One region of the Massilia sp. IC2-476 genome, then DNA from elsewhere that is predicted to be linked to it. Evidence: predicted binding sites of a transcription regulator. Region 1 holds the regulator's gene; each other region holds the start of a gene.
The links. Region 1 encodes sigma-54, which starts transcription at its own class of promoters, with help from an activator protein. Its sites were predicted from a motif close to TGGCANGNAANCTGCTTT; they were not measured.

Region 1 (8,097 bases):
AACCCAGGACAAGCAATATGAAAAAAATTATCGCAGCCGCACTTCTCAGCCTGATCGCCTTCGGCGCCTCGGCCGAGCGTGCCGATTCGCTCAAGCAGGCCGTGATCAACTTCGACACTCTCGATGTCGACGAGGTCACCCAGACCCGCATCCTGACCGGCAACGTCGTGCTCACGCGCGGCACGCTGGTGCTGAAGTCCGACCGCGCCCTGGTCAAGGAAACGCCGGAAGGCTACATGAGCGTGACCCTCACCGCCAACAACGGCAAGATTGCGACCTTCCGCCAGAAGCGCGATGGCGGTCCCGACCTGTGGGTCGAGGGCCAGGCCCAGCGCATCGAGTACGACGAGCGCGCCGAGCTGGTGAAGCTGTTCTCCAACGCCGAAGTGCGCGAGCTGGAGAACGGCCGCATGACCAATGAAATCCAGGGGCCCTTCATCTCCTACGACAACCGGCGCGAAGTGGCGACCGTGCGCAACGACGCCAGCGGCGCCAGCAAGGTCGGCGGCGGCCGCGGCACCCTGATCCTGGCGCCCAAGCGCACCACCAGCGAAGGCGCCAAGCAATGACGGCCACCATGACGGCAGGCACGCCGGCCACGGCGCTTGATACCTGCAGCACCCTGGTGGTCAAGGGCCTGCAGAAGAGCTACGGCAAGCGCCTGGTGGTGCGCGACGTGTCGCTGCAGGTGGACTGCGGCGAAGTGGTCGGCCTGCTGGGTCCCAACGGCGCCGGCAAGACCACCTCCTTCTACATGATCGTCGGCCTGGTGCCGTCGGACGCCGGCACCATCGACATCAACGGCACCGACATCTCGAACCTGCCGATCCACCGGCGCGCGGTGCTGGGCCTGTCCTACCTGCCGCAGGAAGCCTCGGTGTTCCGCCGGCTGACGGTGGAAGAGAACATCCGCGCCGTGCTGGAACTGCAGCGCGTGGACGGCAAGCCGCTCTCGAAGGACCAGATCAACGAGCGCCTCGACACCCTGCTAGCCGAACTGCAGATCGAGAAGCTGCGCGAGAACCCGGCGCTGTCGCTGTCGGGCGGCGAGCGGCGCCGCGTGGAGATCGCGCGCGCACTGGCGACCAATCCGCGCTTCGTGCTGCTCGACGAACCCTTCGCCGGCGTGGACCCGATCGCGGTGATCGAGATCCAGCGCATCGTGCGCTTCCTGAAAGAGCGCAACATCGGCGTCCTGATCACCGACCACAACGTGCGCGAGACCCTCGGCATCTGCGACCGCGCCTACATCATCAACCAGGGCGCCGTGCTGGCATCCGGCCGCCCCGACGACATCATCGCCAACGAATCGGTGCGCCGCGTGTATCTGGGCGAGCACTTCAGAATGTAACGATGAAGCAGAGTCTCCAGCTACGCACTTCGCAGCACCTGGCGCTGACGCCGCAACTGCAGCAGTCGATCCGCCTGCTGCAGCTGTCCACGCTCGAACTGCACCAGGAGATCGAGCAGATCCTGCACGACAATCCGCTGCTGGAGCGGCTCGACGACCCGCTCGACCGCTCGGTGCGGCTGCTGGCCGACGGCGCCATCAACAACGCGCCGGCGAACGGCGAGGCGCCCGCCCCGGGACAGGAAGCGCAGGAGGGCGCGAAGCCGGAAGGCGAGAGCATGGAGGACGGCGCCGACAGTGGGGGCGGCGAGGCCGACGCCGACTGGGGCGGTGAAGGCGGCGGCGCACGCAGCGGCGACGACGAGGACGGCCGCCCGCAACTGGAAGCCGACGGCATCACGCTGCGCGAACACCTGGCCGAACAGATCCGCCTGACCGGCTGCAGCGCGCGCGACCGGGCCCTGGCCGAGCTGGTGATCGACGCCCTCGACGACAACGGCTACCTGGAAGAGCCGCTCGACGAGATCCACGCGCGCCTGCCGGGCGAGCTGGACATCGAGATGGACGAACTGCGCTGCGCGCTGGCGCTGGTGCAGAGCCTCGACCCGATCGGCGTCGGCGCGCGCAGCGCGGCCGAATGCCTGGCGCTGCAGATCCGCCGCATGGCGGGCGTGCCGCTGGTGACGCGGCGCCTGGCCCTGCAGATCGTCGAGGGTTACCTGAGCTGGTTCGCGCAGCGCGAATACAGCAAGCTGAAAAAGGCGCTCGACTGCGACGACGAAGACCTGCGCGAAGTGCAGGCCGTGGTGCGCCGCTGCAATCCGCACCCGGGTGCGGCCTTCGCATCGAACACCTCGGACTACGTGGTGCCGGACGTGATCGTGCGCCGCGCCAAGAGCGGCTGGGCGGTGGCGCTCAATCCCGACGTGATGCCCAAGCTGCGCGTGAACACGCTGTACGCCAACCTGCTCAAGCAGGGCAGGAGCGAAAGCCAGATGGGCGCGCAGCTGCAGGAAGCCAAGTGGCTGATCAAGAATATGCGCCAGCGCTTCGACACGATCCTGCGTGTCGCAGAGGCAATTGTGGAGCGCCAGCGCAACTTTTTCAGCCACGGCGCGGTTGCCATGCGCCCTCTTGTTTTGCGTGAGATAGCTGATACACTAGGCCTACACGAGAGCACCATCTCTCGTGTAACCACGCAGAAATACATGCTGACCCCGCACGGCATGTTTGAGCTGAAGTACTTCTTCGGAAGCCATGTCGCCACCGAAGCGGGGGGAGAAGCCTCCTCGACGGCGATCCGCGCGCTCATCGCGCAATTGACAGGAGCAGAAGACCCTAGGAATCCTCTATCCGACAGCAAGATCGCGGAGATGCTCGGGGAACAAGGTATGGTCATTGCCCGCCGCACGGTCGCCAAGTACCGTGAAGCGCTCAAGATTCCGCCCGTCAGCCTCCGCAAATCCCTGTAAAGCATCTGCCCACTTCAACCTTGTGGGGCGGGCAGGGCACCTTCCCAAGGAGTGTGTATGAACCTCACCATCAGCGGCCACCACCTCGAAGTCACCCCCGCCATCCGTGAATACGTTCAGAATAAGCTCGAGCGCATCACCCGCCATTTCGACCACGTGATCGACACCCACGTGTTCCTCGCCATCGATAACCTCACTGAAAAAGAAAAACGGCAGAAAGCCGAGATCAACCTCCAGGTATCGGGCAAGATCCTCCACGTCGCAAGCGCTGCACAGGATCTCTACGCGGCCATCGACACCCTGATGGACAGACTGGACAGGCAGGTTCTGAAACACAAATCCATGCTGCAAGACCATAACCACGTGGCGCACAAGCGCCTTCCGGACAACGGAGAAGCCGCCGCCGCGTAATCAACGGGCGACCGCAAACACAGCAAGGGCGTCTGAGGGGACGCCCTTTTTGCATTTGTACGAAGCTGTTACTTTTCGAGGCTTCCGGTTTTACACGGTAGTTCTGTAGAATGCATGTCTTTTCGACCACAGAACACGATCATGACCGACACCGTCCTGACCCGCGTCGCCAATCGCACCGGCGTCATTACGCTCGACCGACCGAAAGCCCTGAATTCCCTGTCGCTCGACATGGTCCGTGCCTTGACCGCGATCCTGCTGCAGTGGAAGGACGACGCGGGCATCGACGCGGTGGTCATCACCAGCACCAGCGAGAAGGCCCTGTGCGCGGGCGGCGACATCCGCTTCTTCCACGAGATGGGCCACGTCGGCCCGACCGGCGGCAGCGCGCTGCTGGAAGACTTCTTCACCGAAGAATACGCACTGAACCACCTGATCCACTTCTATCCGAAGCCCTATATTGCGCTGATGGACGGCGTGGTGATGGGCGGCGGCATGGGCATAGCCCAAGGCGGCCCCGATTGCGGCCTGCGCATCGTGACCGAGCGCACCAAGATGGCCATGCCCGAGGTGAACATCGGCCTGTTCCCGGACGTGGGCGGCAGCCATTTCCTGTCGCATGCGCCGGGCCAGCTGGGTCAGTACCTGGGCCTGACCGGCCTCACCATCGGCGCGGCCGATGCGCTCTACGTGGGGCTGGCGGACGTGTTCGTGCCGGGCGTCGAGCTGGTTGGTCTTCAGGCGCTGATCGAGACCACGCCGGGCGCCGAACTGCCGGCGGCGATCCACGCCTTCGCGGCGCAGTTCGCAGGGCAGCAGGGCGCGAGCGAACTGCAGGCGCAGCGCGGCGTGATCGATGCGCATTTCGGCGCGGCCTCGGTGGGCGCAATCATGGAATCGCTGGCGCGTGACGAGAACCTGTTCGCGCAGAAGGCGCTCAAGGCGATGCGCCAGCGTTCGCCCCTGATGATGTGCGTGACGCGCGAACTCCTGCAACGCGGGGCATCGCTCGACGTCGCGGACTGCCTGCGCATGGAACGCAACCTGGTGCGCCGCAATTTCGAGCATGGCGAGGTGCTGGAGGGCGTGCGGGCGCTGGTGATCGACAAGGACAACCAGCCGAAGTGGAATCCGGCGACGCTGGAGGAAGTGACGCCGGAGATGGTGGCAAGGTTCTTCGAGCCGGTGTGGCCAGAATACGCGCACCCGCTGCGCCATCTGTCCTGACCACCGGCCTCAAAACCGTCATCCCGGCGCAGGCCGGGATCCAATTCCGTTGCGCAGCGTTAGCCTATCCACGAAGAGCCGAAGGTACGCATGCAAACTTGGGTTCCGGCCTTCGCCGGAACGACGGTTTTCGGTTAACGATTAAATCAAACCGCCGCGTGCTTCGGCTGCTCGCGATGGCGAATGATTACCCGCTCCGTCTGCCCGAAGTAGGCGCCCAGCCGCTCCGCCATGTACACCGAGCGGTGCTGCCCGCCGGTGCAGCCCACCGCCACCGTCAGGTAGGAGCGGTTATCGGTCTTGAACGAGGGCAGCCACTTTTCCACGAAGGCGCGGATATCTTCCAGCATCTCGGCGGCGCTCGGCTGGGCGTCGAGGAAGGCGATCACGGGGGCGTCCTTGCCGGTCAGCGGGCGCAGCGCCAGGTCGTAGTAGGGGTTCGGGATGGCGCGCACGTCGAACACGAAGTCGGCGTCGAGCGGCACGCCGACCTTGAAGGCGAAGGATTCGAAGAACAGGGTCAGCGGGGCGTGCTCGATGTCGGCCAGCTCCTTGATCCAGGCGCGCAGCTTGTTGGCCGACAGTTCCGAGGTGTCGATCACGTGGCCCAGGTTTTCGATCGCCGACAGGCGCTCGCGTTCCTCGGCGATGCATTCGATCAGGGTACGGCGCGACGCGGGATTTTCGCCGGGACGCAGTTCGTGCGACAGCGGGTGGCTGCGCCGGGTTTCCGAGAAGCGTGCGACCAGCGAGTGCGTGCTCGAGGTCAGGAACATCACCTTGACGTTGTGGCCCTCTTCCTTCAGGTGGCGCACGCTTACCGGGAGTTCGACCAGCGACTCGGCACTGCGCGCATCGACCGCGACGGCGATCTTTTCCGTGCCTTTTTCGCTGACCGCATAGACCAGGGCCGGCAGCAGGGCCGGCGGCAGGTTGTCGACGCAGTAGTAGCCTGCGTCTTCCAGGACGTTCAGGGCAACCGATTTGCCCGAGCCGGAAATACCGGTAATGAGGACGATGTGCATAGGGGCGATGATACCCTAACTGGGTGTCAGTCGCCGCTCATCGCCTGGCGTTGGCGCTCCATGAATTCCTGCAGCGTGTCGATGCCGCGCAGCTGCAGGATGGTGTTGCGCACGGCGGCCTCGAGCAGCACCGCGATGTTGCGGCCGGCCGCGACGGGAATCACCACCTTGCGGATCGGCAGGCCCAGCACGTCCTCGGTCGGGAAGTGGAAGGGCAGGCGCTCGACCTCTTCGTCCAGTGCACCGCGCTTGACCAGGTGGACGATGAGCTTGAGGCGCATCTTGCGGCGCACCGCGGTCTCCCCAAAAATCGCCTTGATGTCCAAGAGGCCCAGGCCGCGTACTTCCAGCAGGTTCTGCAGCAGCGGCGGGCAGCGGCCTTCGATCATGTTCGGGGCGATGCGCGAGAATTCCACCGCGTCGTCGGCCACCAGGCCGTGCGAACGCGAGATCAGTTCCAGGCCCAGCTCGCTCTTGCCCAGGCCCGAGTCGCCGGTGATCAGCACGCCCACGCCCAGCACGTCCATGAACACGCCGTGCATGATGACGCGCTGCGCCAGCTTCTTGGACAGGTAGACGCGCAGGAAGTCGATCACCTGCGCCGCCGGCAGCGGAGTCGAGAACAGGGGGATGTTCTGCTCGTCGCAGATGGCCAGGATGTCCGGGGGCGTTTCCAGCCCTTGCGCGATGATCAGGGCCGGTGGACCGCCGCCGACCAGTTCGCCAATCACGTGGGTGCGCGAGCTGGACTTGAGGCGGTGGTAGTAGTTCAGTTCCTGGTGCCCGAAGACCTGGATCCGGCCAGGGTGGATCAGGTTCAGGTGGCCGACCTGGTCGGCGGCCGAGGCCGCATCGCCAGCGATCTGCCGCTCGCCGCCAGGGAAACCCGCGAACCAGCCCAGCTGGAGGCTGTCGCGGTTGTCGTCGTACAGGCGCTGGATGGTCAGCGGGCTTTGCAGCATGGGCATGGTGTCGAATGCGCGGCCAATTGCCGCACGGACAGTCTAATACAAATTAGCCCAGCGCCTGCAAGCTTGGCTGCCAGTTGATGATGCGTTCGTGCACGGATTTCGGGTCCGGATCGGTCGCCAGGGCATTGCGCACGGCTTCGTCCGAGAACAGCTCGGCAATTTCCGACAGGATTTCCAGGTGCTGCTGGGTGACGTGGTCCGGGATCAGCAGGAAGAACAGCAGGCTGACCGGTTGTCCATCCGGCGATTCGAACGGAATCGGCTCTTTCAGGCGCACGAAGGCGGCCAGCGGCGACTTCAGGCTCTTCGAGCCCTTGATCCGCCCGTGCGGCACGGCGACACCATGACCGAGGCCGGTGGAGCCGAGACGTTCGCGCGCGAACAGGTTGTCCGAGACGGTCGAACGGGCAATGCCGCAGTTATTTTCGAAAATCAGGCCAGCCTGCTCGAATGCGCGTTTTTTGCTGGAGACTTCCAGGTCCAGCTGCACGTTTTCGAGCGAGAGGATTTTGCTAAGGTTCGTCATAAAGTGTGCCGTGCACAGGGGGTGAGTGCTTGCGAGGCGGAATTATAGGCCTGTTTCAGGGCCGTGACATTCGATTTCGCATCTGTACAAGCATACAGTTGGACAGAGCCGCGGCATGTGGCAAATACGTGTGGTTTTGTTACGAATTGTATGCATCGACCATACGCAATTTCTTAGGCGGAATGACGTCAAAAAGTCTGCAATCGCGTGCGTAAGCCACCTCGGACCATCTTTTGCACGTAGTTTGCCACTTTTTTGTGCAGAACGTTTCCTACCCAATTTGCATGGGCATCTGCAGCCGGGTGTGGCTGAAAACGCACAGCCGACTTGCGGCCATGCCCGTTTTCGCTTATTGGCCGCTTATTGCCGAGCTGTGCGCAGGTTGCCCGGCATGCCGGTGCTGAAATTAGCGCGCCAGGGATTGATGTCAAGGCCGCCACGGCGGGTGTAACGCGCATAGACCGCCAGCTTGGTCGGCTTGCACTGGCGCAGCACGTCCATGAAGATGCGTTCGACACACTGCTCATGAAACTCGTTGTGCTCACGGAAACCGATCAGGTACTTGAGCAGGCCTTCCTGGTCGATCTGCGGACCCACGTAGTGGATCTGCACCGTGCCCCAGTCGGGCTGGCCGGTGACCAGGCAGTTCGACTTCAGCAGGTGCGACACCAGGGTTTCCTCGACCGGCGCTTCTTCCGTGTTGGCGCTGAGGAGCTGGGGCGACGGTACATACTGGTCGATCTCGACGTCGAGACGGTCCAGCAGGGAGCCCTCGAGCTCGCCCATCTTCAGGCTGCCGAAGGCGTCCGGCGTGGTGACCGTCACGTGCACCGGCGCGCCGAAGGCGGCGGACAGGTCCTGGCGCAGCAGTTCGACCAGCGCGTCGGTACCGGCGAGCTTGGTCTGGTTGAAGGAATTTAAATATAACTTGAACGACTTCGATTCGACGATGTTGGGCGAATCGGCGGGCGCCGTGATGGTGGCGATCGCCACCTGCGGCTTGCCGCGCATGTTCAGCCAGGACAGCTCGTAGGCGTTCCAGATGTCGACCCCGAAGAAGGGAAGCCGCGTGCCGGCGCCCAGGCCGATCTCTTCGCGCTTTTGCAGGCGCGGG
Region 2 (8,097 bases), on a different contig from region 1:
GGTCAAGGTCGTCAAGAACAAGATCGCGCCGCCGTTCAAGGAAGCCCACTTCGACATCCTGTACGGAGAAGGCACCTCGCGCGAAGGCGAAATCCTGGATCTGGGCGCCGACAACAAGATCGTCGAGAAGTCGGGTTCGTGGTACAGCTATAACGGCGAACGCATCGGCCAGGGCAAGGACAACGCCCGCCTGTTCCTGAAAGAGCGTCCGGCACTGGCACGCGAAATCGAGAACAAGGTCCGTGCCGCCCTGGGCGTGCGCGAACTGCCGCCGGTGCTGGCTGCTGTCGAAGACAGCGGCAAGGCGCTGAAGGCAGTCGGCGAGTAATCGCTGGCCCTTGTAGCACATGCCGGCACCCCAGCTCAGCCTGAAAGGACGCGCGCTTCGATACCTGTCGATGCGCGAACACAGCCGGCTCGAGCTGGGCCGCAAGCTGGCCCGTTATGCCGAGGAGGGCGATGACGTGGAAGCCCTCCTGGATTTCCTCGAGAAGAACAACTGGCTGTCGCAGGAAAGGTTCGCCGAATCCCTGGTCAACAGGAAGGCGGGCCGTTTCGGCAACAGCCGCGTGATGGCCGAGCTGCAAAGCCACGGCCTCAAGGGCGAAGCGTTGGAAGAAATCAGGTCCTCGCTTGCCGACAGCGAAACAGCGCGTGCCAGGGAAGTCTGGCAGCGCAAGTTCGGTACCGTCGCCGTCGATGCGGCCGAGCGTGCCAAGCAGATGCGCTTCCTGCTGCAGCGTGGGTTCTCCCAACGCGCTGCGCGGACCGCGATGCAGGGCGCTCCCGACGACGACGAGCTGTAAGCAGGCGCTGTAGAAGATCCACTGGCGCCTGCTGCCGAGACGAGCCGGCCTGGCCCCAGGCTGCTCCGACGATATGCCAGGCTTGGCCGCAGGCCTGCTGTATCACCCTTCAATTTCCGTGCTCTCTATATAGTAGAGAAGCCTTGCTCCGGCGCCAGCGTGGAGCGTCATCTCCGATATGCCCCGGCATATTCCTCAACGGACGATGGCGCTGCACGCTGGCGCTGTGCGTTTACCGCTGCCTCGTAGGGTGGGCGGCTCCACCGTAAACGCCGAACAGGCACGACGCTCCCGCCGCCCACGCGGTAAACGATGGCGCAAGCTCATCAATTGGTCCAACAGCTACGCCGACATGTCCAACCACATGCAACATTGGCCACTCAACAAGAAATCCGTGGAATGTAGTTTCCAGATGGCAAAAACATCTCTGTTGCAGTGCAACCGACAACGCCCTGTGCTAAACTTTCACGGTTTAAGCAGCGCCGCATGAGCGGTTGTTGTCGTAGAAGCTACGTCAACGTGCATGACGCACACTGGCTGCACCACTAACCGCCGCGCAAGCGGCATTGGTTTTTATGCCCCTGTCTCCTCCCGTATCGCGCTCGCTCCGGCATACGCGCGCCATCACCGTCGAAGCCTATGCGCGCGACGATGGCCTGTGGGATCTGGACGCCAGTATCCGCGACGTCAAAACCCGTGACATCGAGCTCGGCTCGGGCACCCGCCCGGGCGGTATGCCGGTGCACGACCTTAAACTGCGTGTCACCATCGACCGCAATCTGACCATCGTGGACGCCGAAGCCGCGTCCGATGCCGTTCCGTATCCCGGTTTCTGCGAGACGATTGGCCCTGCTTACAAAAAGCTGGTCGGTCTGTCGCTGATGACCCACTTCCGGCTGCACCTGAAAGATCGCCTCTCGGGCGTGCTCGGCTGCACCCACCTGACCGAATTGGCCCAGGTGCTGCCCACGGCAGCGCTGCAGGCCTACGCCGACGACGTGTTCGATACGCGCGGCGGCGCCGAAGACAACTCGGCCGAACGGCCCTTCGAGCTCGACCGTTGCCATGCGCTGCGCAGCGACGGACCGGCCGTGGCCACCTACTATCCCCGCTGGTCCATCAAAGCCGTGTCGGGTTAGGATTCGATGTTTGTCATTTTTTGTAACTCAACCGTATTTCTAATTCAGTAATAGAAGAAGGGAAGCCAGCATGAAGATCCATGAGTATCAAGGCAAAGAGATCCTCCGAAAGTTCGGAGTGACCGTTCCGCGCGGCATTCCGTGCATGACGGTGGACGAGGCGGTCAAGGCTGCTGAAGAGCTGGGCGGCCCGGTCTGGGTCGTCAAGGCGCAGATCCACGCAGGCGGCCGCGGCAAGGGCGGCGGCGTCAAGGTTGCCAAGTCGCTGGAACAGGTCAAGGAATACGCCGACCAGATCATGGGCATGCAGCTGATCACGCACCAGACCAGCCCGGAAGGCCAGAAAGTCCGCCGCCTGCTGATCGAAGAAGGCGCTGACATCAAGAAGGAACTGTACGTTTCCCTGGTGACCGACCGCGTCACCCAGAAGGTCGTCCTGATGGCCTCGTCGGAAGGCGGCATGGACATCGAAGAAGTCGCGCACAGCAACCCGGAAAAGATCCACAACGTCGTGATCGAACCGTCGATCGGCCTGACCAATGAGCAGGCAGACGACATCGCCCGCAAGATCGGCGTGCCGGAAGCGTCGGTGGTCGACGCCCGCACCAACCTGCAAGGCCTGTACAAAGCCTACTGGGAAACCGATGCCTCGCTGGCCGAAATCAACCCGCTGATCCTGACCGGCTCGGGCAAGGTCATCGCCCTGGACGCCAAGTTCAACTTCGACTCGAACGCCCTGTTCCGTCATCCGGAAATCGTCGCCTACCGCGACCTGGACGAAGAGGATCCGGCTGAAGTCGAAGCATCGAAGTTCGACCTGGCTTACATCTCGCTCGACGGCAACATCGGCTGCCTGGTGAACGGCGCCGGCCTGGCCATGGCGACCATGGACACCATCAAGCTGTTCGGCGGCGAGCCGGCCAACTTCCTCGACGTCGGCGGTGGCGCGACTGCAGAGAAAGTGACCGAAGCATTCAAGATCATGCTGAAGAACCCGGGCCTGAAGGCCATCCTGGTCAACATCTTCGGCGGCATCATGCGCTGCGACGTGATCGCCGAAGGCGTGATCACCGCATCGAAGGCTGTGTCGCTGCAAGTGCCGCTGGTCGTCCGCATGAAGGGCACCAACGAAGACCTGGGCAAGAAGATGCTGGCTGACTCCGGCCTGCCGATCATCTCCGCAGACACCATGGAAGACGCAGCGAAGCAGGTCGTTGCCGCTGCCGCTGGCCAAGCCTAATTCGCGAAGGAATACAAAATGTCGATTCTGATTAACAAAGACACCAAAGTCATCACCCAAGGTATCACCGGCAAGACCGGCCAGTTCCACACCCGCATGTGCCGCGACTACGCGAACGGCCGTGAAGCCTTCGTGGCAGGCGTGAACCCGAAGAAAGCTGGCGAAGACTTCGAAGGCATCCCGATCTACGCAACCGTCAAGGAAGCCGCATCGGAAACCGGCGCAACCGTGTCGGTGATCTACGTTCCGCCGGCAGGCGCTGCCGCTGCGATCTGGGAAGCCGTCGAAGCCGAGCTCGACCTGGCAATCTGCATCACCGAAGGCATCCCTGTCCGTGACATGATGGAAGTCAAGGACCGCATGGCGAAGGCCGGTTCGAAGACCCTGCTGCTGGGCCCGAACTGCCCAGGCCTGATCACCCCGGACGAGATCAAGATCGGCATCATGCCGGGTCACATCCACCGCAAGGGCCGTATCGGCGTCGTGTCGCGTTCGGGCACCCTGACCTATGAAGCAGTCGGCCAGCTGACCGCCCTGGGCCTGGGCCAGTCGTCGGCAGTCGGTATCGGCGGCGACCCGATCAACGGTCTGAAGCACATCGACGTGATGCGCATGTTCAACGACGATCCTGACACCGACGCAGTCATCATGATCGGCGAGATCGGCGGCCCGGACGAGGCGAACGCTGCTCAGTGGATCAAGGACAACATGAAGAAGCCGGTCGTCGGCTTCATCGCTGGCGTCACCGCGCCTCCGGGCAAGCGCATGGGCCACGCCGGCGCGCTGATCTCGGGCGGCGCCGATACCGCGCAAGCCAAGCTGGAAATCATGGAAGCCTGCGGTATCAAGGTCACCAAGAACCCGTCGGAAATGGCTCGCCTGCTGAAAGCGATGCTGTAATTCACGGACTGTAAGGTCGACGAAGACGGGGAGCGCAGGCTCCCCGTTTTTTTTCGCCCGTACCGCCAGGGTTGGCACAGCAGTATTTCTCCAGAACATGCCAAATTGCGTTACGAAAACTGTCCAGGTGACAAAATTTGGCCAGCTTGGATGACAAATTTTGTCACTCATCAAGCCAAAACTTGAGCTGGCACGCTGTTTTGTTAGCTCGGTACTAATAAAATCAGCATTTTTCGGGCTGGCACACCGCTTGCATATAAGAAAGCGTGGCAACAAGCAGTAACCCAACAACCCCTGAATCACCACCCTGGAGAGATAGAAATGAACTTCAAACAAATGCAAACCAAAAAAGCTGAAGGCGGCTTCACCCTGATCGAATTGATGATCGTCGTTGCGATCATCGGTATCCTGGCAGCAGTCGCAATCCCGGCTTACCAGAACTACACCGTGAAGGCCAAGATCGGCGCGGCCCTGGGTTCGGTTGCTTCGCTCAAGACCGCTGTCGGTGTCTGCGCTCAAGAAAACGGCGGCGCAGTGACCAGCTGCACTACTGGTGAACAAGGTATCCCGGCCTTCACCGCCACCAAAGAAATTGCGTCGGCAGAAGTTGAAGGCGGCACGATCACCATCACCCTGGGCACCGGCATCGCTTCCGGCGTTGATGGCGAAACCATCACCATGGCTCCGACCGTGGACGGTGCTACCCTGGCATGGGCAAACAGCACCTCGATCGACGACAACGCGACTGCGTCGGACCTGATCACCAAGAACAACGCTGCCCCCGCCACCCCGTAATTCTTGATGTACTAACGAGAAAGCCGCCCTCGGGCGGCTTTCTTTTTTTTCGAACTTATTTTTGCATCAGGTAACGATCCAGCCAGTTCATCACCGTGTGATGCCACTGCACCGAGTTCGCCGGCTTGAGCACCCAGTGGTTCTCGTCCGGGAATACCAGCAGCTGGCTGTCGATGCCCTTGCGCTGCAGCGCCGTGAAGGTCGACAGGGCCTGCGCCGTCGGGATGCGGAAATCGAGGTCGCCCTGGATCACCAGCATCGGCGTCTTCCACTTATTCACGTGGTGGACCGGATTGAAACGCTCGTGGTTGTTCGGCACGGCGAAGTAGGCGCCGCCGTTTTCCCAGTCGGTGAACCACTGCTCCTCGGTCGAATAGGCCATGCCGCGCGAGTCGAACACGCCGTCATGGTTCACCAGGCAGCGGAAGCCATCGTTCCAGTTCCCCGCGATCCAGTTCATCATGTAGCCGCCGTAGGACGCGCCCAATGCGCAGCTGCGTTCGCGGTCCAGCCATGGAAACTTCTTCACCGCCGCGTCCAGGCCCTTTTTCAAGTCCTCGAGCGGCTTGCCGCCCCAGTCGCCGCTGATTGAATCGGTGAACTTCTGGCCATATCCCGTCGAACCGTGGAAGTCGATGAACACGGTGGCATAGCCGGCGCCCGCGTACACCTGTGGATTCCAGCGGTAGCTCCAGCCGTTGCCGAAGCTGCCCTGCGGTCCGCCGTGCACCAGGAAGGCAACCGGGTACTTCTTGCCCGGCTCGGCATTCCAGGGCTTCATCACGTGGCCGTAGACGGTATCGCCGTTGGCGCCCTTGAAGCTGAACTGTTCATAGTCGCCCCAGCGCACGTCGGCCAGGCGCTCGGCATTCAGCTTGGTGAGCTGCGCAGACTGGCCGCCCAGCTTCATCGCGTACAGCTGCGCGCCCGATGCCAGGTTGGCCTGGGTATAGGCGACGGTATCACCGCGCACGTCGAAGGCGCCGATCGCGCCCTTGTCGGTCAGCGCGGTGACTTTCCCATCGATGGCGTCGATCGAGAACAGGCGATGCTGGCCCACGTCCTCGGCATCGACGATCAGGGCCTTGCCGTCGGCGCGCCATTGCAGGCTGCCTGGCGAGCGGTCCCAGTCCGCGGCCAGCTTGCGCTTCTGGCCAGTGGCAATGTCCAGCAGCATGATCTGGTAACGGTCCGCTTCGAAGCCCGGACGCGCCATCGCCAGGTAGGCGAGGGTACGGCCGTCCGGCGAATACACGCCCTTGGTGTCCCAGGCCGGATTCTCAAGCGTCAGGTTGCGCGGGGCGCCGCCCGCGGCCGGCACGGTGTACAGGTCGAAGTTGGTCGACCAGGCTTCGGTCTTGCCGGCGATGCGGGCCGCGAACACGATGCTCTTGCCGTCCGGGCTGAAGCGGAATTCCTCGCGGTCGCCGAAAGGCTTCGAGGGCACGTCGCCGTCCAGCGTGCCCGACAGGCTCACTGGCTGCCCGCTGACTTTGCCGGCGGCGTCGAGCGGGGCCGAGAACAGCACGTTGTTGCGGCCATCGTTCCAGGTATCCCAGTGGCGCACGAACAGGCGGTCGTACAGCTTGCCCGTCGCCTTGTCCTTTTCCTTTGCCTCGGCCCGCTGCCTGGTGCAGGCAAGGTCGGCGCAGTCGCGGAACACCGACAGGCTCATCGCTACGCGGTCACCCAGCGGCGACACGCGGAAACTCTCGACGTCGAGCGGCAGGTCGGTGACTTTTACCGGCTCCCCCGGCTTGCCGCCGCCAAGGGGCAGGCGCCATACCTGGGACGAGCCCGAGCGGGTCGACAGGAAGTACACGGCGTCGCCGGATGCCGACCATTCCGGTTCGGTGCTGCTCGACGCATGTTCGGTCAGGCGCTGCGGCGCCGGCTTGCCGGCGCGCAGGTCGACCATCCACAGCTCGGTGTGGCCGCGATTCTTGCTCATGTCCGTGCTGCGCACGGTGTACACCACGCGGCTGGCGTCGGGCGACACGGCCGGGCTGCCCACCCGCTCCATGTTGACCAGGTCTTCCACGGTAAAGCCGCGCGGCGCGGCCATGGCGCTGGTGGCGGCGAGGGTAGCCGCCGCTACCGGTAACAGGCGGACCAGACTCGGCAAACGAAAATTCATGCTCATCCTTGTTCTCAATCACGGTGCGCGGCAGGGCGCCGCGCATGCAGGCCAGCAATTTACCATGTGCTCAACAGGGAGGCGGGACGTCGTCGACAGGGAAAGGCCTGGCGTTACTGCGCCGGAGGTGCTACAGCGCGTATGTTCAGTAATGCGCGCAGGGCTTGACGAAAGCCGCAGTCTTCCTCTGCCCGGCCGGGAGTGGATCGAACCCCAGGCTGTCGAGGAAGGCTTCGCCTTCAGCCTCGAGGGCACGGGCGTCGTAGCCAGGGACGTGTCGGACCGAATAGGCGATGTCGACCACGGCTTGCGCGTCCTGCGGGTGGGTGCAAAAACGTCCGACGACGTGCAGGACGAGGAAGGGATGCTCGCTCCGATTGTTTGCGCCGTAGTCATTCACTGACATGCGGTAGCGTACGCATGTCGACTGGCCGGGGTCGGGCAGGAAGCTGGAAGAGACAGGCTTGAAGCGACCGTCGGAACCCCATTCGTCCTTTCCGCGCACAAAAGCAAGCAAGCCGTCCTTGCCGGGAAGCGGCAGTGTGCAATTCGCCAGGAGCGCTTGTGTATAGAAGGAGACCTGGCGCGGATCGGTCTTCTTTGTATAGTCGATGGCCGAATCATCGAATTTTTCGGTCCAGTCCTGGCCTGGAGGCGGAAGCAGGGAAAATCCGAAGGTGCTGTGGACGCGAAGCTTCTCGCGCGGAGCAAACTGCGGCTTCTGGGCCAATGTTGCCCCTGCCGCGAGTACGAGCGAAACGAGCAGCGTCATCCGGGCGATCATCATGTCCTCACGCTTGGGTTGTCAGGACAGATTGTACAGACACGGTCGCGTTGCCGACCGCGCTGCCGCAAGGGCAGGTGACTAGACGATCTTGAGCCGATCGGCCAGCAGCGCCTCGTAGGTCATGTTCTGCAGCAGCGTGTAGTGCACGGGATCCAGGTCAACGAACTGGACCCCGTAGCTATACACGTCCGGCTTGTCGGGCGCCGGACGCGCGACCGTCATGTTGCGGATGGCGGCTACGGTTTCGACCGGCCTTTCCTCGTTCGTCGGCGGTATCACGAGCGTGAACGCCA
Region 3 (8,097 bases), on a different contig from region 1:
CGAGGTTGGTGGCGAGGAACAGAACGATGCGTTTCATGGACGGGCCTCCTGGCAGCTTGAAGATGTCAGGCTGCCAAGATTGGGCTGTTCAGCAGATTTTTCAAGTAGGGTGGGCGGCTGTGCCGCCCACGCGGTGATACGAGGACAAGGATCTGCCTTGGCCGTGCTGGCGAACGTTGACCGCGTGGGCGGGAGACCCGCCCACCCTACAGAAAATCGGGCGAAATCGCGGATTAGAACCAGTCGTGCCAGACCGGCGTCAGGCCGGCCGGCAGCGGCGGCAGCTCGGCGAACTCGACGCGCGACTCACCCGGCGCGTGGAAGTCGGTCCCGCGCGAGGCCAGGAAGCCGTAGCGCCGCGCCAGCTCGGCATAAGTCTGGTACTGGTCCGGCGTATGGCTGCCGGTGACGACTTCGATGGCATTGCCGCCCAACTGGCGGAACTCGTCGAACAGCGCGCCTTCGGCCGTGTCGCTGAACGGATAGCGCCCCGGATGGGCGATGACCGGAATGCCGCCGGCGCCCTTGATCCAGCCGACCGCCTGCGCCAGGGTCGCCCAGCGGTGCGGCACATAGCCCGGCTTGCCTTCGGTCAGGTATTTACGAAAGACTTCCGAGGTCGAGCCGCAGGCGCTGATTTCCACCAAGTAGCGGGCGAAGTGGGTGCGCGAGATCAGGTCCGGGTTGCCGACGTAGCGCAGCGCGCCTTCGTAGGCCCCTGGAATGCCGGCATCGGCCAGCTGGGCCGCGATTTCCTTGGCACGTGCCTGGCGCCCGTTGCGGGTGGCGGCCAGGCCCTCGATCAAGTCCCGGTTGTCCTCGTCGACCTGCAGGCCGACGATGTGTACGGTCTCGTTCGCCCAGGTGACCGAGATCTCGACCCCGGCCACGAAACGCATGCCGAGCTCGCCCGCAACCTTGCGTGCGGCCTTGATGCCGCCGATTTCGTCGTGGTCGGTCAGCGCCCAGACGTCGACCCCGCTGTTGCGAGCGTAGGCCGCGACGGCCTCGGGAGCGAGCACGCCGTCGGAGACGTTGGAATGGCAGTGAAGATCGACTTTCATGTCACGGCAAAGACAATGGCTCTGGAGCGGCACATTGTACGCGCCAATCGGCCTGCCGTGCTGCCGGGAATAAGCTCTTTGCCCTCAGTTGGACTGCAGCATCGAGCGCACCGTGCCCTCTTTGGCCAGCACGTAGTCGTGGCCGGCGAGCACCAGGTTGGTGGTCGGCTGGATGACCTTGATGTTCACGAACACGGCTTCGCGCGTTTCGGCGTAGGAACCAACGACGACGGCCTGGGCGTTGTGGCTGTGGGCGACGTCGCCGATCTCGCGGGTGAGCATCAGTTCGCCCTGGTTCCGCTTGAGGTAGACGCTGTTGCGCAGCTTCATTTCCAGCATCTTCATGCCGCCCTGCGCCAGGCGGGTCGACAGTTGCTCGGACACGAGGCGGCCCAGCATCGAGGTCTGCTCAAGGGCGTCGATGTTGACGATGGTCGCCATGATCAGGGGCTTCTCGTCGCCCAGCTTGCCGCGCAGCTGCAGCGCCAGCGCATCGGCGGCGCGGTAGTTGGCGGCAACGAAGGCGTTGGCCGAGACCGAGGTGTAATTGGTGTCTTCCTGCGGCTGGCTCGAGCAGGCGCCCAGCAGCAGCGGCAGGGCCAGGACGGCGGCGCGAAGGATCGTGGAACGCATCATGGCATCAGTGGTTGCGGACCGCGAAGGTCTTGGAGGGCTGGAAGGCGGCGTCGTACAGGGCGCGGTCGCTGTCCGTCGTGTAGTACACGGAGGTGACGCGGGCGTAGTAGCGCGCATCGTCGGCCAGCGACAGGTTGACGATGATCTCGGTCTGCGGCGTGTCGCCGGTGGCGAACTGCGAGCGGAACCAGGCATAGGCGTCCTGGCCGGCGATCGCCGCCGTGGCCAGCCACTCGATGCTGTGGTCGATGCCGGTCAGCACCCAGGCGCCGGCCACCAGTGCGGTGCGCTCGCCGGCGAACTTGTACTGCGGGCGCTTGGGCGAGAACGCCACCACCTGGGTGTCGAGTTCGATGCGCAGCGTGTTCGCATCCGGCACCTTGACCACGGTGTAGCCGTCATACACCAGCGCCGTCACCAGGTGGGCGCTGACGCCCTGGGCGAACGCGCTCGACTGCTGCGACGTCACGTACAGCGGGCGGCGCGCATTCACCTTCAGCGATGGGCCGAGCTGGCTCGCCATGTGGCGCGCGATCACGCCCCAGTGGGCGGCCGCCTGCAGCTTGGCCTGCTGGGTGCTGGGGAAATTGGTGGCTACCGGGGCCGGGCTGTAGGGAACGGCGCAGCCTGCCGTCAGGATGGCGCCGCAGAGCGCAAGGCCGGCTCGAAATCGCATGTGTGTCCTGTCAGTCTGTCTCGATGGCGCCGGATGGCGCGGGGTTCGGGATGGGACTGTAGCACAGGCGTTTCTCTGCGGCAATTCGCGTTGGGTTTGGTGAGGGGTGCTTACAACGCCGGCACGTCTTCTCCGGTCAGGAAGGCTTCGATCATCCTTGCCAACAACTCCGGCTGGTCGTGATGCAGCATGTGCCCCGCCCCCGGCATCATGCGCGCCGTAACCTTCGCCAGGTGCTCGCGGCGGCGGTCGATTTCCGCCCGGGCCTGCTCCTTCGGCCCCATCCAGCGCCACATTTCGGTCTCTTCGGCTTCGATCCACAGCACCGGCGCCGTGATCTGGGTCCAGCAGGCCAGTACTTCGTCCGCGTGGTACAGCAGCGGTCCGGTCATCTTGTGCGCCGGATCGCCCAGGATGCGCCACTGGCCGTCGGCGTCCAGGGCCGACCAGTGCCCGGCCAGGAAGGCCGCGCGCTCGATGGGAAGGCGCGGGTTGGTCTTCTGCAGGCGCGCCGCGACCTCTTCCAGGCTGGCGTAGCCGCGCATCTCGGGCCTGGCCTTCAGCTCGTCCAGCCACTTGGCGTAGCGGCCCGGCGCCTGCGAGGGCCGGGTCGCCGGCAGGCCGAAGCCTTCCAGGTTGATGAGTTTGGCAATGCGCTGCGGCCGGATGCCCGCGTACAGGCTGACGATGTTGCCGCCCATGCTGTGGCCGAGCAGATTGATTTTCTCGTCCGGCGCGTAATGGTCGAGCACCGCTTCCAGGTCGGCCAGGTAGTCGGGGAACCAGTAGGTGTCCGACGGCGCGCGTTCGCTCAGCCCGAAGCCGCGCCAGTCGAACGCGATCACGTGCCAATCCCCTGCGAGACAGTCGACCACGAACTGAAACGAAGCGGAGACGTCCATCCAGCCGTGCTGCATGAAGATCTTCGGGGCGCCTTCGCGGCCCCAGTGGCGCACGTGGGTACGCAGGCCGCGCACGGTGAGGAATTCGGAACGGGACGGGATCATGGATTTTATGCCAAAAAAGTACGACCGTTCGCATTATAACGCCCCGCTTGATATTCCGCTCGCCAGCCCCATCTTCCACCGACCGGACGATGGCAGGCGCAGGGATTACAATAGCGGCATTCCCACGCTTCCAACGAGCACATCCATGGCGATTTACCAGCTGGGCGAGCACGCCCCCGAGATCGACGCGTCAAGCTTCGTGGCCGATTCGGCAACCCTGATCGGCAAGGTCACGCTCGAGGCCAATGCCTCGGTGTGGTACGGCGCGACGCTGCGCGGCGACAACGAACGCATCACCATCGGCGAGAACAGCAATGTGCAGGAAGGCACGGTGATGCACACCGACATGGGCTTCCCGCTCACGCTGGGCAAGAACGTGACCGTCGGCCACCAGGCCATGCTGCACGGCTGCACAGTCGGCGATGGCTCGCTGATCGGCATCCAGGCAGTCATCCTGAATGGCGCCCGGATCGGCAAGGGCTGCCTGGTGGGCGCCGGCGCCCTGGTCACCGAGGGCAAGGAGTTCCCGGACGGATCGCTGATCCTCGGTTCCCCTGCCAAGGTGGTGCGCACCCTGACGGAAGAAGACCTGCTGCGCCTGCAGGCCAGCGCCGCGAGCTATGTGGCGCGCGGCCAGATGTTCAAGGCGCAGCTCAAGAAAATCGGATAAAGAATGACCACTGAAAACCGCGATACCCTGCAAAAATTCATCTTCGATAACGCTGCCGTCCGCGGCGAGCTGATCGAGATTTCCGACACCTGGCGCGAGATCCAGGCCCGCCACGCCTACCCGAAGGCGGTGCGCACGGCGCTCGGCGAGATGGTGGCGGCCAGCGCCCTGCTCTCGGCCAACCTGAAGTTCAACGGCGCCATCGTGATGCAGATCTTCGGCGACGGCCCGGTGCGCCTGCTGGTGGTCGAGTGCGACGCCAACCTGCGCATCCGCGCCACCGCGAAACTGGCGCCGGACGCCGAGATCGGCGAGAACGCGACCCTGGAGCAGATGTTCAATGCCCACGGCAAGGGCCGCTTCGTGATCACCCTCGACCCGGTCGACAAGGTGCCGGGCCAGCAGCCCTACCAGGGCGTGGTGCCGCTGATCGGCGAGGACATGGCGACCGTCATCGAGAACTACATGCTGCGCTCCGAGCAGATGGACACACGACTGTGGCTGGCGGCCGACGACCAGGTCTCGCGCGGCATGCTGCTGCAAAAGCTCCCGCGCCACAGCGGCAAGGACGACCAGCAGAAGCAGGCGTCGGAAGCGGAAGACCTGGAGACCTGGAACCGTGCCGTCATGCTGGGCCAGACCCTCAAGCGCGACGAACTCCTGAGCACCGGCATCGAAACCCTGCTCAAGCGCCTGTTCTGGGAAGAGACGATTCGCGTATTCGACCCGCAGCATCCGCAGTTCCACTGCAGCTGCACGCGCGAGAAGGTCGGCAACATGCTCAAGATGCTGGGCCAGGAAGAAGTCGACTCGGCCCTGGCCGACCTGGGCGAGCTGGGGATCAACTGCGACTTCTGCGGCAAGCACTACGCCTTCGACAAGGTCGACTGCGCCCAGCTGTTCGCCAGCGATACCCCGGTCGAAACCATGATGCCGCCGAGCGGTTCCATTAACTGAGCATCAACTAAGTCAAGCAAGGACTGTTGGACGATGAAGGACACGCCCCGTAGCGCATTCCCCCATTTCCTGGCGATCCCGACACGCTGGATGGACAATGACAGCTACGGGCACGTCAACAACGTCAACTACTACAGCTTCTTCGACACGGCGGTGAACCGCTACCTGATCGACGAGAAAGTCCTGGATATCCACCAGGACGGCATCGTCGGCCTGGTGGTGGAAACCGGCTGTTCCTACTTCAGCTCGATCTCTTTCCCGGACACGGTGCACGCCGGCGTACGGGTGGCAAAACTGGGCAACTCCAGCGTGCGCTACGAGATTGCGCTGTATCGCAACGGCGATCCCCTGCCCTCCGCGGCCGGGCACTTCGTCCATGTCTACGTCGACCGCGCGACCAATCGGCCAACGCCGATCCCCGCCAGGGCCCGCGCCGTACTCGAGCGCCTAATGCCCGCCTGAACAGGTCTTGCCCGATCCTGTCGGGATTCCTTACAACATGATTCCTACGGTTAATGACTTTTAAGTAAGCCATTGATTCGTTTAACATTTCACAGTCTGGCATGGATTGTGCTACATGACTGGGAATTTAACGTAAGGAAAGGTTCCTAATGCGCAAGGTTGTAGCAGGTTTATGCTTGATGGCCGGCATCGCCGCCTCGTCGGTCGCCGGAGCGACTGTACTCAACGGTACGATCGCCAACTTCGATGGTGACAAGGATGGCGTCGCAGACGACCTGAACATCGCGCGGATCACGTTCACCGTGAGTGCCGGCACCCAGGTCTTCTTCGATTCCCTGGTACGCGAATCGACTGGCGTTGACCTGAACGGCGACGGACACATCACCGGTTTCGACAGCTACATGATGCTGTTCGACGCTGCCGGAAGGACGCTGACCATCAACGACGATGCGCCGGGCGCCACGGCTGACGGCTCGGTCCATCACTTCGATGCCGCCATCCGCTGGACCTTCGCACAGGCCGGTACCTACATGGTCACGATCGGCCAGGGCACCTACTTCGCGCACGAAGCCCTGCGCGGCTTCGAAGCCAACCGCCCTTACGATGCCTTCATCGGGAACGAGAACTTCGGCGCCTGGCGCCTGACCATGACCGCCAGCGGCGGAACGCTGTCGAACGTGGCGCTGGATGGCGTGTCCGTCTCCGACGTGCCGGAACCGGCGTCCCTGCTGCTGCTGGGCGCCGGACTCGCCGGTGTCGCGGCGGCACGCCGCAAGCGCGCCACCCGCGCATAAGCCTGCGCCTCATGACGGGATCCACAGGGTCCCGTCGCCTCCTGCACCAGAAACGAACCGGGACACTCAAAATACGTATTTTCTCCAAGGGTGCTAAGCTGATGCCTCTTTGACAGTGTTGTCATTCCATACAAACACTCACCGTTGACCTGAGGAGAAACACGATGCACATGGATACCGGAATCGGCACCGAAGACCGTGCCAAGATCGTCGAATCGCTGTCGACCGTCCTTGCGGACGCCTACATGCTGTACCTGAAGACCCACAATTTCCACTGGAACGTCACCGGGCCGATGTTCTCGACCCTGCACGTGCTGTTCGAGGAACAGTACACCGAACAGTGGAATGCCCTGGACGAGATCGCCGAGCGCATCCGCGCCCTGGGCCACTTCGCACCGGCGACGTCGCGCCGCTATGCCGAACTGTCGAGCATCAAGGAAGAACCCGAAGTGCTGTCGTCCAAGGAAATGATCCGCCAACTGGTGGAGGGCAACGAAGTCCTGATCCGCACCCTGCGTGCGAGCGTCAAGGTAGCCGACGAGCTGGACGACTTCCCGACCGCCGACATGCTGACCACCCGCATGGAAGTGCACGAGAAGAACGCCTGGATGCTGCGCTCCTTCCTGGAGCAAGGCGCCGGCGCGCAACAGGGCGACGCTTCGTCGGACTGATCGCGGCATACGCCAACAAAAAACGCGCCGAAAGGCGCGTTTTTCGTTTCCAGGGAAGAATTGTAGGGTGGGCGGCTTGTGAATCGTGCCACTGGCACGATTCACCCCACGCGGTGATAGTTGTGATATGGACAGCCGCACGGGCTGCAGTACTGTGATTTGACCGCGTGGGCGGAATATAGTCCACTGGACTATATTCCCCCGCCCACCCTACGGATGAGCCGCGGTTTCTAAGTGATCGGCATTCGCCGGAGGGCGCGTTGTTCGTTGAAGCGGGGCCCGTTTCAACCGCGGCCGCCCGACATGTGCAGGTCGACCACCTTCATGATCTCGAGCGTGAGATCGAGGTTGAATTCGTCGGCCATCAATGCGGCCTGCAGTTCCTCGCGCGGCATGCCGACGGCCGCCGCCAGCTCGCCCAGGCCGGAGGCCTGCGCCACGGTGCGCATCGCCGCCGTGATCGCGGCGCCCTCGCCGTCCTCGAAAGCGTCGGCCAGGCAGTCGGCGATCGCGTCGAGCGAATCCAGGGGGTTTTCTTGGGTCATATGCTGCCGACGAAGCTCAGTGCTTCGTCTTGTCCTTCGGTGGTGGCGGTGGCGGCGGCACGGTCATCGATTCCGCCGGCTGTTCATCCTTGCGCAGCACCTGCACGAAGATTTCATTCTGCTTGATCATGCCCAGCTCATACCTGGCGCGCTCTTCGACCGCCCCGAAACCGTCGCGCAGGTCGCGCACTTCCGATTCGAGCTTGCCGTTGCGGGCTTCCAGCATCTCGGTCTTGCGGCGGGTCTGTTCGACCTGGTAGCGCATGTCGGCGACGTCGAGCCAGCCGCCCTTCCCCAGCCACAAAGGATACTGGATCAGCAGCAGCAGGACGGCGAGTGCAATGGTAATGAGTCGCATGGTCGTACGAAGAACCGGACAGCCCGCAGGGGCTGCCCGGCATCGGACTTACTTCAGGTTGTAGAACGCGTCGCGGCCCGGGTAGCTGGCGACGTCGCCCAGGTCTTCCTCGATGCGCAGCAGCTGGTTGTACTTGGCCATGCGGTCCGAACGCGACATCGAGCCGGTCTTGATCTGCAGGGCGTTCAGGCCCACCGCGATGTCGGCGATGGTCGAGTCTTCGGTTTCGCCCGAGCGGTGCGAGATCACGGCGGTGT

Region 2: LK539_RS15560 (pilin) is a predicted target of sigma-54. The motif match lies at 4,325-4,342, and genes of this name have one in related genera.
Region 3: LK539_RS01800 (DVUA0089 family protein) is a predicted target of sigma-54. The motif match lies at 5,570-5,587, and genes of this name have one in related genera.

The regions. Positions count from the first base shown of each region.
Region 1 covers NZ_JAJFER010000008.1:48,867-56,963, forward strand. Annotated here, with positions in the region: gene lptA (lipopolysaccharide transport periplasmic protein LptA) at 18-569, shown strand; gene lptB (LPS export ABC transporter ATP-binding protein) at 566-1,351, shown strand; gene LK539_RS19415 (RNA polymerase factor sigma-54) at 1,354-2,823, shown strand; gene hpf (ribosome hibernation-promoting factor, HPF/YfiA family) at 2,881-3,234, shown strand; gene LK539_RS19425 (enoyl-CoA hydratase/isomerase family protein) at 3,376-4,461, shown strand; gene rapZ (RNase adapter RapZ) at 4,608-5,486, opposite strand; gene hprK (HPr(Ser) kinase/phosphatase) at 5,513-6,448, opposite strand; gene LK539_RS19440 (PTS sugar transporter subunit IIA) at 6,501-6,983, opposite strand; gene queF (NADPH-dependent 7-cyano-7-deazaguanine reductase QueF) at 7,344-8,097, opposite strand, start outside.
Region 2 covers NZ_JAJFER010000005.1:299,652-307,748, reverse strand. Annotated here, with positions in the region: gene recA (recombinase RecA) at 1-328, shown strand, start outside; gene recX (recombination regulator RecX) at 348-806, shown strand; gene LK539_RS15580 (DUF2889 domain-containing protein) at 1,382-1,945, shown strand; gene sucC (ADP-forming succinate--CoA ligase subunit beta) at 2,016-3,185, shown strand; gene sucD (succinate--CoA ligase subunit alpha) at 3,204-4,085, shown strand; gene LK539_RS15560 (pilin) at 4,407-4,880, shown strand; gene LK539_RS15555 (S9 family peptidase) at 4,936-7,017, opposite strand; gene LK539_RS15550 (hypothetical protein) at 7,163-7,804, opposite strand; gene LK539_RS15545 (flagellar brake protein) at 7,883-8,097, opposite strand, start outside.
Region 3 covers NZ_JAJFER010000001.1:376,839-384,935, forward strand. Annotated here, with positions in the region: gene htpX (protease HtpX) at 1-37, opposite strand, end outside; gene LK539_RS01765 (3',5'-nucleoside bisphosphate phosphatase) at 234-1,064, opposite strand; gene LK539_RS01770 (FlgO family outer membrane protein) at 1,149-1,697, opposite strand; gene LK539_RS01775 (hypothetical protein) at 1,705-2,376, opposite strand; gene LK539_RS01780 (alpha/beta fold hydrolase) at 2,487-3,383, opposite strand; gene LK539_RS01785 (gamma carbonic anhydrase family protein) at 3,529-4,053, shown strand; gene hslO (Hsp33 family molecular chaperone HslO) at 4,057-5,010, shown strand; gene LK539_RS01795 (thioesterase family protein) at 5,044-5,472, shown strand; gene LK539_RS01800 (DVUA0089 family protein) at 5,652-6,266, shown strand; gene LK539_RS01805 (Dps family protein) at 6,431-6,937, shown strand; gene LK539_RS01810 (DNA-binding protein) at 7,222-7,482, opposite strand; gene ftsB (cell division protein FtsB) at 7,499-7,840, opposite strand; gene eno (phosphopyruvate hydratase) at 7,889-8,097, opposite strand, start outside.